4 regions of the Serratia sp. NA_112.1 genome follow, and region 4 is predicted to be linked to each of the others. Evidence: predicted binding sites of a transcription regulator. Region 4 holds the regulator's gene; each other region holds the start of a gene.
What was found. Region 4 encodes Fur, which represses iron uptake genes when iron is present. Its sites were predicted from a motif close to ATAATAATGAGAACNACTATCAA; they were not measured.
Positions count from the first base shown of each region.

Region 1: a site for Fur is predicted at 2,222-2,244, ahead of ACUTQ5_RS18525 (isochorismate synthase). Genes of this name have one in related genera too.
Region 2: a site for Fur is predicted at 1,674-1,696, ahead of ftnA (non-heme ferritin). Genes of this name have one in related genera too.
Region 3: a site for Fur is predicted at 1,334-1,356, ahead of fepD (Fe(3+)-siderophore ABC transporter permease). Genes of this name have one in related genera too.

Region 1 is NZ_JBQZFO010000011.1:81,049-84,260, forward strand. Features, by position in the region: gene ACUTQ5_RS18520 ((2,3-dihydroxybenzoyl)adenylate synthase) at 1-969, opposite strand, end outside; gene ACUTQ5_RS18525 (isochorismate synthase) at 978-2,186, opposite strand; gene fepB (Fe2+-enterobactin ABC transporter substrate-binding protein) at 2,385-3,212, shown strand, end outside.
Region 2 is NZ_JBQZFO010000003.1:141,748-144,959, forward strand. Features, by position in the region: gene pip (prolyl aminopeptidase) at 95-1,048, shown strand; gene ACUTQ5_RS08375 (DNA polymerase III subunit theta) at 1,244-1,474, opposite strand; gene ftnA (non-heme ferritin) at 1,850-2,368, shown strand; gene yobA (CopC domain-containing protein YobA) at 2,691-3,074, shown strand; gene copD (copper homeostasis membrane protein CopD) at 3,078-3,212, shown strand, end outside.
Region 3 is NZ_JBQZFO010000011.1:84,531-87,742, forward strand. Features, by position in the region: gene entS (enterobactin transporter EntS) at 1-1,117, opposite strand, end outside; gene fepD (Fe(3+)-siderophore ABC transporter permease) at 1,378-2,451, shown strand; gene fepG (iron-enterobactin ABC transporter permease) at 2,451-3,212, shown strand, end outside.
Region 4 is NZ_JBQZFO010000001.1:342,504-345,715, reverse strand. Features, by position in the region: gene ybfE (LexA regulated protein) at 154-441, shown strand; gene fldA (flavodoxin FldA) at 670-1,209, shown strand; gene fur (ferric iron uptake transcriptional regulator) at 1,530-1,976, shown strand; gene ACUTQ5_RS01715 (glycosyltransferase) at 2,154-3,212, opposite strand, start outside.

The DNA.
Region 1 (3,212 bases), on a different contig from region 4:
GTCCGGAATGCGTGCAGCCAGGGTTTCGCCCAGCTTGGCACCGCCCACCTGCAGCAGCTTAAGGCTGGCCAGTTGCTGCCGACCGCCCCACTCCTCAATCGCCTGCAGCCACAGCGTCACCGCCGGCGGCACCAGCGCCGTCACGTTAATCTGATGCTGCTCGATCAAACGGAAACATTGTCCGGCATCCGGATCGCTGGCAAACACCGCCAACCCGGCGCCATAAAACACGCCCAAGATGCCCGGAGAACTCATCGGATAGTTGTGGGCGACCGGCAGCGCGCACAGGTAACGGGTATCGACATCGAAATGGCAAATTTCCACGCTGCGGCGAATGCTGTAGTAGTAATCATTGTGGGTTCGCGGGATCAGCTTTGGCGTGCCGGTGCTGCCACCGGAAAGCTGGAAAAACGCTACCTGATCGGCCGGGCTTGGCGTCGCGACAAAACCACTGCAGTCCTCTTCCAGCCAGGCCGCCAGCGACTGCTCGCCCCCGTTCTGATTGCGCAGTGCCACCACGCGCAGTGAAGGATGCTCGGCGCGAAACGTCGCCAGAAACTCGTCGTTACCAAACAGGCCATGCTGGCGGTCGGCAATCAGCAATGCCGGCTTGATCTGTACGGCGTAGGCGTTCAGCTCGTTGCGTTGATGGCTGAACAACGCATTCACCGGTACCACGCCAATTTTCAACAACGCGAAAAAGGTCACATAGAACTCGACCACGTTGCCCAACTGCACCAGCGCAGTCTCTCCGCTTTGAATGCCACGGCGCTGCAGGGCAGCGGCCAGCCGATCGGAGAGCTGATTAAGCCGCCGATAACTCAGGCTTTGCTCCGGGTCGATCAGCGCGATAGCGTCATTTTTGGCCTGGCGAGTGATGATGTCGGTCAGGGGCCGGTCGGTCCAATAGCCGCGTTCGCGATAACGATGGGCTAACGCCTCAGGCCAGGGGGTAAAAGCAATGGTCATGGGAATGTCTATCCTTGGTTCAGGCCAAACGCCCGCGAAATGGTACTGAGTTTGGTGCCGGTTTCATGCCATTCGGATTCCGGCGAAGAGTCTTGCACAATGCCGGCACCGGCAAACAGTCGCACCTGATTGCCCTGCACCGTGCCGCAACGGATGGACACGACCCACTCACCGTTGCCTTCGGCGTCACACCAGCCGACGATGCCGCCAAACAGGCCGCGATCGAACGGCTCCAACTGCTTGATCACCTGATGCGCCAACGCGGTCGGCGTCCCGCACAGCGCCGGTGTCGGGTGCAGCAGGCAGGCCAGCGACAGCGCATTTTCAGCGCGGCTGGCGGCTTCACCGTCAATAGGTGTGGACAGGTGCCACAGGGTGGTGGTGCTCAATAATTCAGGCACGGTGGGAATATTCAGATAACGACAACGATCGGCTAACACCTGCCGCATTCCTTCAGTGACAAACTGGTGCTCATAGCGATCTTTTTCTGACACCAACAGCCGTTGGCTGACTTCCAGATCCCGCTGCGGATCGGCATCACGACGGGCAGAACCGGCCAGCGGGTTGGAATAGAACTGCGCGCCGGATTTGCGTAACAGCAATTCCGGGCTGGCTCCCAGTAATGCCCCCTGTTCCAGCGGGACATGGAAGTGGAAGCCATGAGGATTCTGGGCGATGATCCGCGCCATCAACGCCTGGCGATCTACCGGCTCACGGGTTTCAATCTCCAGCAGGCGCGACAGCACCACTTTATCCAACTGATCACCGCGGGTCGCTTCCACCGCATCCGCCACCATTTGCATAAAGGGTTGCTGGGCAGGCACTTCATTTTGGCGGATAATTTCCGGCAACGCGGCTTGCGGAGAAGCTACGCCAGCCAGAAAGACATCACGCTCAAACCATTGGGTTTGTTGGGGAATAAACAGCGCGGAGGGCTGATGAGTGTCAAACGGGATCGCGCCGCACAGTACCGGGTTTTTAACCCCCGCCAGCCTGGCTTCGGCAAAAGCATGTTGTACCGCCTGCTGGAACTCGCCGTTAAGCTGATCCCCTCCCTGAGCCGGCAGGGTGATTTTGGCGAAACAGCCTTGGGTGCTCAAGCTACGGAAAGGAGAGGTAAAGAAAAAGCCGGAGGTCGGCGACACATTTGCAGCAGGTTGTTCGCTACCCTTGCTTTGCGGCTTCTTCTGCCCGGTACTGTTTAATGTAACGCTCATCGGTGCTCCCTTTCGCATCATGAACAATAACCCGTATAATAATGATTATCATTTGTATTGAATCGCGTTAAATTACCCTCGTGAATATTCTATGTCAATAAATGTAAACAGTTATTCCATTCATAATCGTGATATAAAACCAGCAGCTTTCATTATATAAATGATAAGTATTATTATTTAACTTCTAAGGAATGCATTGTGAAGAAGAACCCCGTCTTCAGCCTGATGCTGTTTGGGCTGATGCTGATTGGCTCGGCCCATGCCGCAGACGCCGGTTGGCCACGAAAAATTGAAACCTCACACGGCGTAGTGACCCTCACGCAGCCCCCTGTCCGCATCGTTTCTACCAGCGTCACCGTCACCGGTACCCTGCTGGCGATTGATGCCCCGGTGATCGCCAGTGGCGCCACCACCCCCAACAACCGGGTGGCAGACTCACAAGGGTTCTTCCATCAATGGAGCTCTGTCGCAACGCAGCGCGGCGTTAAACGTCTGTATATCGGCGAACCCAACGCAGAAACCATTGCGGGTGTGGCTCCCGATCTGATTATCATCTCGGCTACCGGTGCCGATTCCGCCCTACGTCTGTACGACCAGCTTTCTGCCATTGCCCCGGTGCTGGTGGTCAATTACGACGACAAAAGCTGGCAGGCACTGGCACTCGAGCTGGGCCAGGCTACCGGGCATGAAGCCCAGGCGCAGAAAGTCGTCAGTGATTTCGATGCGCGTGAGCAATCACTGAAGCAACGCATGAAACTGCCGGAACAACCGGTCTCTGCCCTGGTCTTCAACGCCGACGGCAAATCCGCCAACCTGTGGACGGCCGCCTCTTCCCAGGGGCAAATGCTCGAGCAGTTGGGTTTTACGCTGGCGACGCTACCCGCCAAGCTGAACAACAGCCACAGCCAAGGGATCCGCAAAGATATTATTCAACTGGCCGGGGAGAACCTGGCGGAAGGCCTGAATGGCCAGACGCTAATGCTGTTCGCCAACAATGACAGCGATGTCCAGCGGCTGATGGTCAAT
Region 2 (3,212 bases), on a different contig from region 4:
GGTGGGGAGGGTAGGAGTTTTCAGGTTTTACCGTTGACCAAATGGGTGGCTTCGGTTTTTATGAGGGCATGACCCACTCAGAGACGGAAGCGCCATGGAACAATTAAGAGGTTTGTACCCGCCGTTAGCAGCATATGACAGCGGTTGGCTGGACACTGGAGATGGCCACCGGATCTACTGGGAGCTGAGCGGCAACCCAAAAGGTAAGCCGGCGGTGTTTATTCACGGTGGGCCGGGCGGCGGTATTTCCCCTTATCACCGCCAACTGTTCGATCCGCAGCGTTATAAGGTGTTGCTGTTCGATCAGCGTGGCTGTGGCCGTTCCAAGCCGCACGCCAGTCTGGACAACAACACGACCTGGCATCTGGTGCAGGACATTGAACGGCTGCGCGAAATGGCCGGTGTCGATCAGTGGCTGGTGTTTGGTGGTTCCTGGGGCTCGACGTTAGCGTTAGCCTACGCGCAAACCCACCCGCAACGCGTCAGCGAAATGGTGCTGCGCGGTATCTTCACACTGCGTAAGCAGGAGCTACATTGGTACTATCAGGACGGTGCCTCGCGATTCTTCCCGGAGAAATGGGAGCGCGTCTTGTCGATTCTTTCAGAGGAAGAGCGTAAGGACGTCATTGCGTCTTATCGCCAGCGCCTGACCTCAACGGATTTGCAGGTGCAGCTTGAGGCGGCGAAGCTGTGGAGTGTGTGGGAAGGGGAGACGGTTACCTTGCTGCCAAGCAGCGAGTCGGCTTCTTTTGGTGAGGATGACTTTGCGCTGGCGTTTGCCCGCATAGAAAACCACTATTTCACCCATATGGGCTTCCTGGAGACCGATGATCAACTGCTGCGCAATGTCCCGCTGATCCGCCATATCCCGGCGGTGATTATCCATGGTCGCTACGATATGGCTTGCCAGGTGCAAAACGCCTGGGATCTGGCGAAGGCCTGGCCGGAGGCGGAACTGCATATCGTCGAGGGGGCCGGACACTCGTTTGACGAACCGGGTATCCTGCATCAGCTGATGCAGGCCACCGACAGGTTTGCCGCAAAGTGACATGAAGCCCGCCATCTCGGCGGGCTTCAGACAGATGGCAAACCTCATTTCTACATAGAGCGAGTAGAGGTCGATAAATAAAAAATCAGGAAAATCAATTTATTGATTTTCGGCTAATCACCACAAAGCAGGAAAAACCACGCTTTTTCCTGCTTTGTCAGCAACCTCAAGCCCGCCATCTCGGCGGGCTTTTTACTATTTGGACTTCGGCTCGTACGGCAGGCGTGAAAACTTGTGTGATTCGACGCGGTAATGCGCCACGCGTTCGCGGAAATAATCACGCAGGTGCGCTGGCTGTTCGCGCTCAACCATTTCCGGGATCACCGGCATGTTGTAGCGTTCTTTGAACGCCACACCGGAAGCCGCGAGATCAACGTTCACTTTGTCCATCTCTTTTTTGGAAAGCTCTGCCAGATTGTAACCCACCGTATTCTCCTTACTGTTACCGCATTGGATCAGCGCAGAAGGTAATGCACCCGGCGGCGCTTGGCAAGCCTGAAGCGAAGAAGGGGAGTTAAATTCAAAGAATGACAGGTGCTATGAAGGGTTATTTATTACACTGATGGCAATGTAATCTATTTATTATTTTAAATAAGAATGATTCGCCTTTTGATTAAATATATAGATGTAAATGGTTATCATAATAATTCAAATTAATAACTTGTTTTTTATGTAAGTTGTTGATTTTAATTTAATTAAAAATTAATTGGGTAATGATGTGAATCAGGTGTGTTTATTTTGTTTTCACCAAGGCATAATGCGTGGAAATTAAGTTGATACCTGCAAAATAAAGGAATGATTATGCTGATGCCAGAAATGACCAAGAAGCTGAATGAGCAACTGAACCTGGAGTTTTACTCTGCCAACCTGTACCTGCAAATGAGCGCATGGTGCAGCGATAAAGGCTTTGAAGGGGCCGCCTCATTCCTTAAAGAGCATTCTCAGGAGGAGATGCAGCACATGCAACGCCTGTTCGAATACCTGAGCGATACCGGTTCCCTGCCGCTGCTGGGCAGCATCGCTGCACCGCCGGTTGAGTTTGCCTCCCTGGCGGATGTGTTCCAGCAGACTTACGAACATGAGCAACTGATTACCCGTCAGATCAACGAACTGGCGCATGCTGCCATGACTGCCCACGATTACTCTACCTTCAACTTCCTGCAGTGGTACGTTGCCGAGCAGCACGAAGAAGAGAAGTTGTTCAAATCCGTGCTGGATAAACTGGCGCTGGTGGGTAACAGCGGTAATGCACTGTTCTTCATTGATAAAGATCTGAAGAAAATGGGAGCGGCTGGCGAGAACGGTAACGGCCAGGTTTAATTACCCTGGTTGAAAACCGCGTGCCGGCGTTGCCCGATGCGCGGTTTTTTTATGCCCTGAGTTTATCGCGGTTATGCAGCGATATGTGCTACCAGATCGCAAAATACCAGCGTTCTGCTCGACTTGCATAATAACACTCGTTATCATTTGACCCGATACGCTACAGGGATGGTAGAGAGTTAAAACAGTGGGTTACTGGTTAATCCCTTCTTCTGTTTACCCGTGGCGCAATCATCTGCGGTGGGTTGGGCTACTGATTCATCGCCCTGGCGGTTAGCCTTAACCCTTATCACCCTCGATTATTGCTGTAAGGGATATCACTGTGATTGGTAAAATTCGTTCTTCTTATCGCCTGTTTTCCACTATTTTCGTGCTGTTTGTTGGGCTTTCTTCACAGCAGGCTCTGGCGCATGCTCATTTGAAAGTTGAAACACCGGCGGCAGATGCCAGCGTTAGCACGGCACCAAAAGTGCTGACGCTTAACTTCTCCGAAGGTATAGAGCCTAATTTTAGCGGCATTAAAATCACCGGGCCAGACAACGCTGAAGTGAAAACCGGCAAGTTGCAGCTTGATGCGAACAACAATACCCAGGTCAATCTGCCTATCGAAGCCGACCTGGCAGCAGGAAAATATAACGTCAGCTGGCATGTGGTTTCGGTCGACGGTCATAAAACCAAAGGCCAGTACAGCTTCACCGTAAACTAACTTATGAGTCTGGCGACCCTGTTTGTCCTGTGTCGCTTTGTGCACTTTGCGGCGGTGATGCTGATGTTTGGCTCCAGCCTGTTCACCGCCTTATTGTCGCCACAGCGCCTTTCCCCGTATCTCACCCGTGATGTGCGT
Region 3 (3,212 bases), on a different contig from region 4:
ATGCCCCCATCGCCCCCAGCAACAACGCGCCCAGTGCGTCACCCACCACGTTTTGCGCCGTCCACAGGCCATTGATACGGCCGAGGAACGCATCCGGCGTCAGGTTCTGGATCAACCCATATTGCAGCAGTGAGTTCAGCGCGCTCAGGTAGCCGAAAACCACCAGGAACAACAGCGCCAGGCCGTACCACGGCATCAGACCGAACAGACCGATAGCGACGAAAGCACCAATCGCCGTCATCAGCATCATCCAGCCCGGACGCGCGACATGAGCCACCCGGCCGCTGGTAAAGGCACCAATGGCTGCGCCCAGTGGCACCGCCGAATACATAAAGCCCAGTTGGGCCGCACTGACCTGCCACATACCGGACATCGCCGGATACAGCACCCGCACCGCACTGGCCATGGTCAACAGCGCGCCGATCAGCGCCACCATGCCAATCACCCGGTTGCGGAACAGAAAACCAAAGCCACCGGCCAGCGCACGTAGCGGGTGCTCACGCGGCTGCGGCGGCGGCAGCAACTGTGGCAGACGCAGTAACGGGATCAGCGTCAGCAAGGTGCCAAATGCGGCCAGACCGTAGTTCCATGCCACACCGGCGTTGGCAATCACCAGCCCGCCGATCGCCGGAGAGAGGATCGAACCAAAGCGCACCGTCAGCATGCTGATAGCCCCGGCCTGCACGATATTTTCACGCCCTACCAACGCCGGTGTCGCCGCCAGCAGCGCCGTGACGCCAACCGCACCAAAAAAACCGTCCCAGACTGCCAGCAAGTAAATCAGCGTTAATGAAGGCGTGGGCAGTGCAGCGTTCAGACACAGACCGACAAAGCCAATACCGCAGGTAGAGCGGGCGAACAGTATCAGGCGACGGCGTTCGTAGCGGTCGGCCAGCACGCCCCCCATCAGCAAACCGGCAAACATGCCGCTACCCGCCAGCGTTACCGATAACCCAACCAGCAACGTCGACCCGGTCAAGGACTGGATCTGCACCGGGATCGCAATGGCCATCAACCCCAACGCTAAAATCGAAATAAAGCGCGCGCAAAAAACGGCACGAAAAGCGCCATTGGTCTTAAGCAGGCCAAAATCAAGCAAAATAGAGGGCTTACTCATGAGCTTTCTCACCAAAACTAAAGAAAAAAGGGCAGCGTCTATAGCCAAAATAATTGGAGTTGCATCAAGGCGGCAAGAGCGAGAATCCCCAGGAGCTTACTCAAGTAAGTGACTGGGGTGAGCGCTCGCAGCCAACACAGATGCAGCTTCAAGAATGAAGGGTATATGCTGCAATAGCGAAGGGACTCATGGTACCATAGACGAAAGCAATCAATAATGATAATAAAACTCATTTATATTCAATTAAATAATGGATTGGTATGTTACGGATTACACGCTCAGGCACACAGCCCGTCCCCGCTCCCCAGGAGCGTCTTATTGGCGGTACTTCCCGTTCATTTCGTCGCAGGCTGTTTGGCCTGCTGATTGCCGTTGGTGCGCTACTGATCGTTATGCTGCTCAGCCTGTCACTCGGCGCTAAATCTATTCCCTTCGACACGGTTATCCTGGCGTTGAAAGGCCAGTGCAGCGGCGCGGACTGCACCATCATCACCAACGCCCGCCTGCCACGTACGCTGGTTGGTATTCTGGCCGGTATCGCACTGGGCCTGTCCGGCGTGCTGATGCAAACCCTCACCCGCAACCCACTGGCCGATCCGGGCATTCTCGGGGTTAACGCCGGAGCAGGCTTTGCCGTGGTGCTGGGGATCACCTTCTTCGGTGCCGTCGACGTCGGCCAATATTTGTGGTTCTCCTTTGCCGGCGCGATGTTTGCTGCACTGCTGGTGGCGCTAATAGGCGCTCTGGGCGGCAGCAGCCTCAACCCGGTGCGCCTGACGCTGGCCGGTGTCGCACTGGCGGCGGTGCTGGAAGGCATGACCTCCGGGATTTCCCTGTTGAACCCACTGGTTTTCGACCAGCTCCGTTTTTGGCAGGCCGGTTCGCTGGATATTCAAAATATGCAGGTGGTGCGCACCGTCGCCCTGCCGATCCTGTTGGGGACGCTGATTACGCTGTGGATGAGCAAGTCGCTGAACAGCCTGAGCATGGGCAATGAATTGGCCACCGCGCTGGGTACCTGCATTGTCCGTACTCAATTGCTGGGCCTGCTGGCGATTACTCTGCTGTGCGGCGGGACTACCGCTGCCGTCGGCCCCATCGCCTTTGTGGGCCTGATGATGCCGCACATCGCCCGGCGGCTGGGCGGTTCCGAACTGCACTGGATGCTGCCATGGACGCTGGTACTGACCCCTATCCTGCTGCTGAGCGCCGATCTGATCGGCCGCTTCCTGGTGGCCGGTGAACTGCGCGTTTCCATCGTCACCGCCCTGATTGGTGCCCCACTGCTGATCATGCTGGTGCGGCAACGCCATATGTTCAGGAGGCAGCGCTGATGTCGACGTCTGCGGCCCGTCTGATGGCCATTCACAAAATGCGCGCCCTGTCGCGTCCAGCACTGACTGCCTTGCTGCTGTTGCTGGCTGCTTTGGCGCTGGCAATTTATGCCCTGGGTTCAGGCGCCTTGTCACTGACGGCGGCACAGGTGATCGACGCCTTGCGCGGTGAAGGCCCGGCCAATCTGGCGGTGATCGTCACCCAGTGGCGCTTGCCACGCGTGATCATGGCGCTGCTGCTCGGGGCGGCACTGGGGCTCAGCGGGGCCATTTTCCAGTCGATACTGCGCAACCCGCTCGGCAGCCCGGACGTGATTGGCTTTAATACCGGTGCCTACAGCGGCGTCCTGGTGGCCATAGTGCTGTTTAACAGTGGCGTTATCGGCATTACCGCCGGGGCGCTGGCCGGTGGGCTATTAACCGCCGCGCTGATTTATCTGCTGGCATGGCGTAATGGCGTCGAGTCATTCCGTTTGATTATTGTCGGTATCGCGGTACGCGCCCTGCTGGTGGCCGGCAATACCTGGATTATCATCAGCGCCTCGCTGGAATCCGCCATGACCGCCGGGCTGTGGAGCGCCGGTTCACTTAACGGCGTCAGTTGGGCGAAAAGCCTGCCAGTGTTGGCGGTGATTGCCCTGTGCTGCCTGCTACTGCTTACCCTGACCCGCCGTATGCGCCTGCTGGATATGGGTGACGATACCGCCTGCGCGCTGGGCGTGCCGGTAGAACGCTCGCGCATTATGCTGCTGTTGATCGGC
Region 4 (3,212 bases):
CGCTATAATTTTGCCGCCGTGCCCGGCGTGTTGATTAACGCCTGGCTGGGGGTAAATTTGGGTTAGGGTTTATTGGCCCGAAGTGTGTTAACCGAACCATCCAGAAGCGTCTACGCGCTTTTAGATGCAAACTCCCTTGCAGTACCGCTACCTATGGCAAAAGAACAAACGGATCGCACGACGCTGGATCTGTTCGCAGATGAACGCCGTCCGGGGCGCCCGAAAACCAACCCGCTATCCCGAGATGAACAGCTTAGAATCAATAAGCGTAATCAGCTTCGACGCGATAAAGTCCGTGGTTTACGGCGTGTGGAACTGAAGATTAACGCGGATGCGGTGGACGCCCTGAACAAACTGGCGGAACAGCGGAATATCAGCCGCAGCGAGCTTATTGAGCAAATGCTGTTGGCACAACTGGCGGACGACCAGCCAGAACATTGATCATTGCAGCCGCACATGCGGCGCGGCGTTAAGGATGACGCCCGATCAACATCGTTTTATTCCACCCGGTATCGCATAAACGTGATAAAACCCCGGGGTAAATTTCTGGCATGATACGCAATTACCGGTGAGGGTCCCCCTTGCCATGGCATCATTTTAATCGGTGTTATCGTGGTCATCGCTAACATCGTGTAATGCAATTTATTGAATTTAAAGGTTATACGCGATATGGCTAATGTAGGCATTTTCTTTGGCAGCGACACTGGCAATACCGAAAACATTGCCAAGATGATCCAGAAAATTCTTAAGCAACAGTTTGGTGACGATGTGTGCGAAATTCACGACATCGCCAAAAGCAGCAAAGAAGACCTGGAAGGCTTCGATATTCTGTTGCTCGGTATCCCAACCTGGTACTACGGTGAAGCCCAGTGCGACTGGGATGACTTCTTCCCAACGCTGGAAGACATCGACTTCAACGGCAAGCTGGTAGCCCTGTTTGGCTGTGGCGATCAGGAAGACTACGCAGAATATTTCTGTGATGCAATGGGCACCATCCGCGACATCATTGAACCGCGTGGCGCTGCCATAGTCGGCCACTGGCCAACCAAAGGCTATCATTTCGAAGCCTCAAAAGGTTTGGCAAGCGACAGCCACTTTATTGGTCTGGCAATTGACGAAGACCGTCAACCTGAGCTGACCAATGAGCGTGTTGAAGGCTGGGTAAAACAAATCGTCGAAGAGCTGAGCCTGGCCGAAATCGTCGGCTAACGCCAAACGTTGAACAAAAGCCCTGCAAAGTGCATAGTGTTGCCAGCAGGGCCATCATTGGCAGTACTGATTACTGCAATCGAAGATACATATTTGTAACTTCCCACATCGTCAAGGTAGACTGAGTTATCGGTTTATCCCGCCCATCAAGACGTTGCGTGTGCAACATGCAATAGTGCAATTATATCTTTGTTAACAACCGGCGGTTTCTATTTAGGTCAACCGGTTCTATAATGAGACGCAATTAACTCTTTGTGCCGACCGATGCCACAGGCGAGAACGCCTCAACTTGATTAGCATAGTAACAGGACTGAATCCGCATGACTGACAACAACACCGCATTGAAGAAGGCCGGCTTAAAAGTCACGCTTCCGCGACTCAAAATCCTGGAAGTACTGCAAAATCCGGAATGCCATCACGTCAGTGCGGAAGATCTGTACAAAAAACTGATAGATATGGGCGAAGAAATTGGCCTGGCTACGGTTTACCGCGTACTGAACCAATTTGATGATGCCGGCATTGTGACCCGTCACAACTTCGAAGGCGGCAAGTCCGTGTTCGAACTGACCCAGCAGCATCACCACGATCACCTGATTTGCCTGGACTGCGGCAAAGTGATCGAATTCAGCGATGAATCAATCGAAGTTCGTCAGCGTGATATCGCCAAGCAACACGGCATTAAGCTCAGCAACCACAGCCTGTACCTGTACGGCCACTGTGCAATTGGTGACTGCCGCGAAGACGAAACTCTGCACGATAAAAAATAATGCCCTTAACCGGCATTAAGAACCGCCTTAACTGAACAGATAAAAAAATCCCCGGACAGGCCCGGGGAAAGTTCACAGCTTGAAATACAACAATTGCAGAGGCACTTCTTTCCGTCTTCCCACTTACACTCACTTCACCGTCAACTCACCCGCCGACACGCGGATGGGCAAACCTCTTCACAGCTCATACTCAAGAAACAGCAACCGATCAAAAAACAACGGCCAGGCGTGATCGAATACACCTCGAACACGGAACCCCTTGTTCAGATAAATTTGGCTGGCATCACTGCGTTGCCATACACATAGCACGATATTTTTCGCCTGGTGCTGTTGTGCTCGCTGCTTTATCAGCGCAAACAATTGGTTAAAATGCCCTTGTCCGCGGAATTGACTCTCGATTGCCAGACTGCAGATGAAATAATCGTCAGCAGTGCACAGGCTTTGCACAAAGCTGTCATAAGCCTCATCAAGCGGTTTTATTTCATCGCGATAATGATAATCCGCTTCTATGCCATACAGCTCGCTGATGGTGGCCGCATTAAAAAAGCCGACAAACTCTCCACGCCGATCGTAAGCTACCGTGATCAGCCCGAGATAAGGCTCAATATTTTGCGCCTGCTGCAATGACACCAGATCCAGCCCAGCTCGATTGCCGATAGAGCAGTATTCAAGGTAACTGGTGGTGAAAATCAGCTTTGCCATGCGAGTCTTATCGGCTGCACTCGCCTGCCGCCCCGGTAGAAAATGCAATGCCCCGCCCTGCTCCGGTAACACCGCGTCCCCTACTCCAGCGGTCGGGCACCAGTAATTACCCGCCGTAATCCGTCGCCGGTTATCGGCGATCAGGTATTCACCAAAAAGTTGATTTACCCGATCAAGCGTACGGTCATGGGAAAGCACGGAATAATAGTGGTAATGGTCGATATCGGAACGGATCTGCGCCGGATAGGCCATGCGAGGTACTTCATCAACGGTGAATATTTCCGCATAACGAGCCAGATCCAGCGGCTGCTCAAGCTGCCAGTCCACCTGTTCTAAGCGGCTGACGCATTGCCGGTAGCTGTGCTGTTCCTCCTGCGACAGCGGTAACCGTTCATTGGTGATCACATCCTCCAACAGGCGCATGCCACGGATACCACAGGTGACTGCCTGTGGGTGCGCATCATAATGGACGCCATAATCCTGGCAGAAGCGATCGTGACTGAGGAAAGACCGGCCTATGTGGCGGCTCCACAG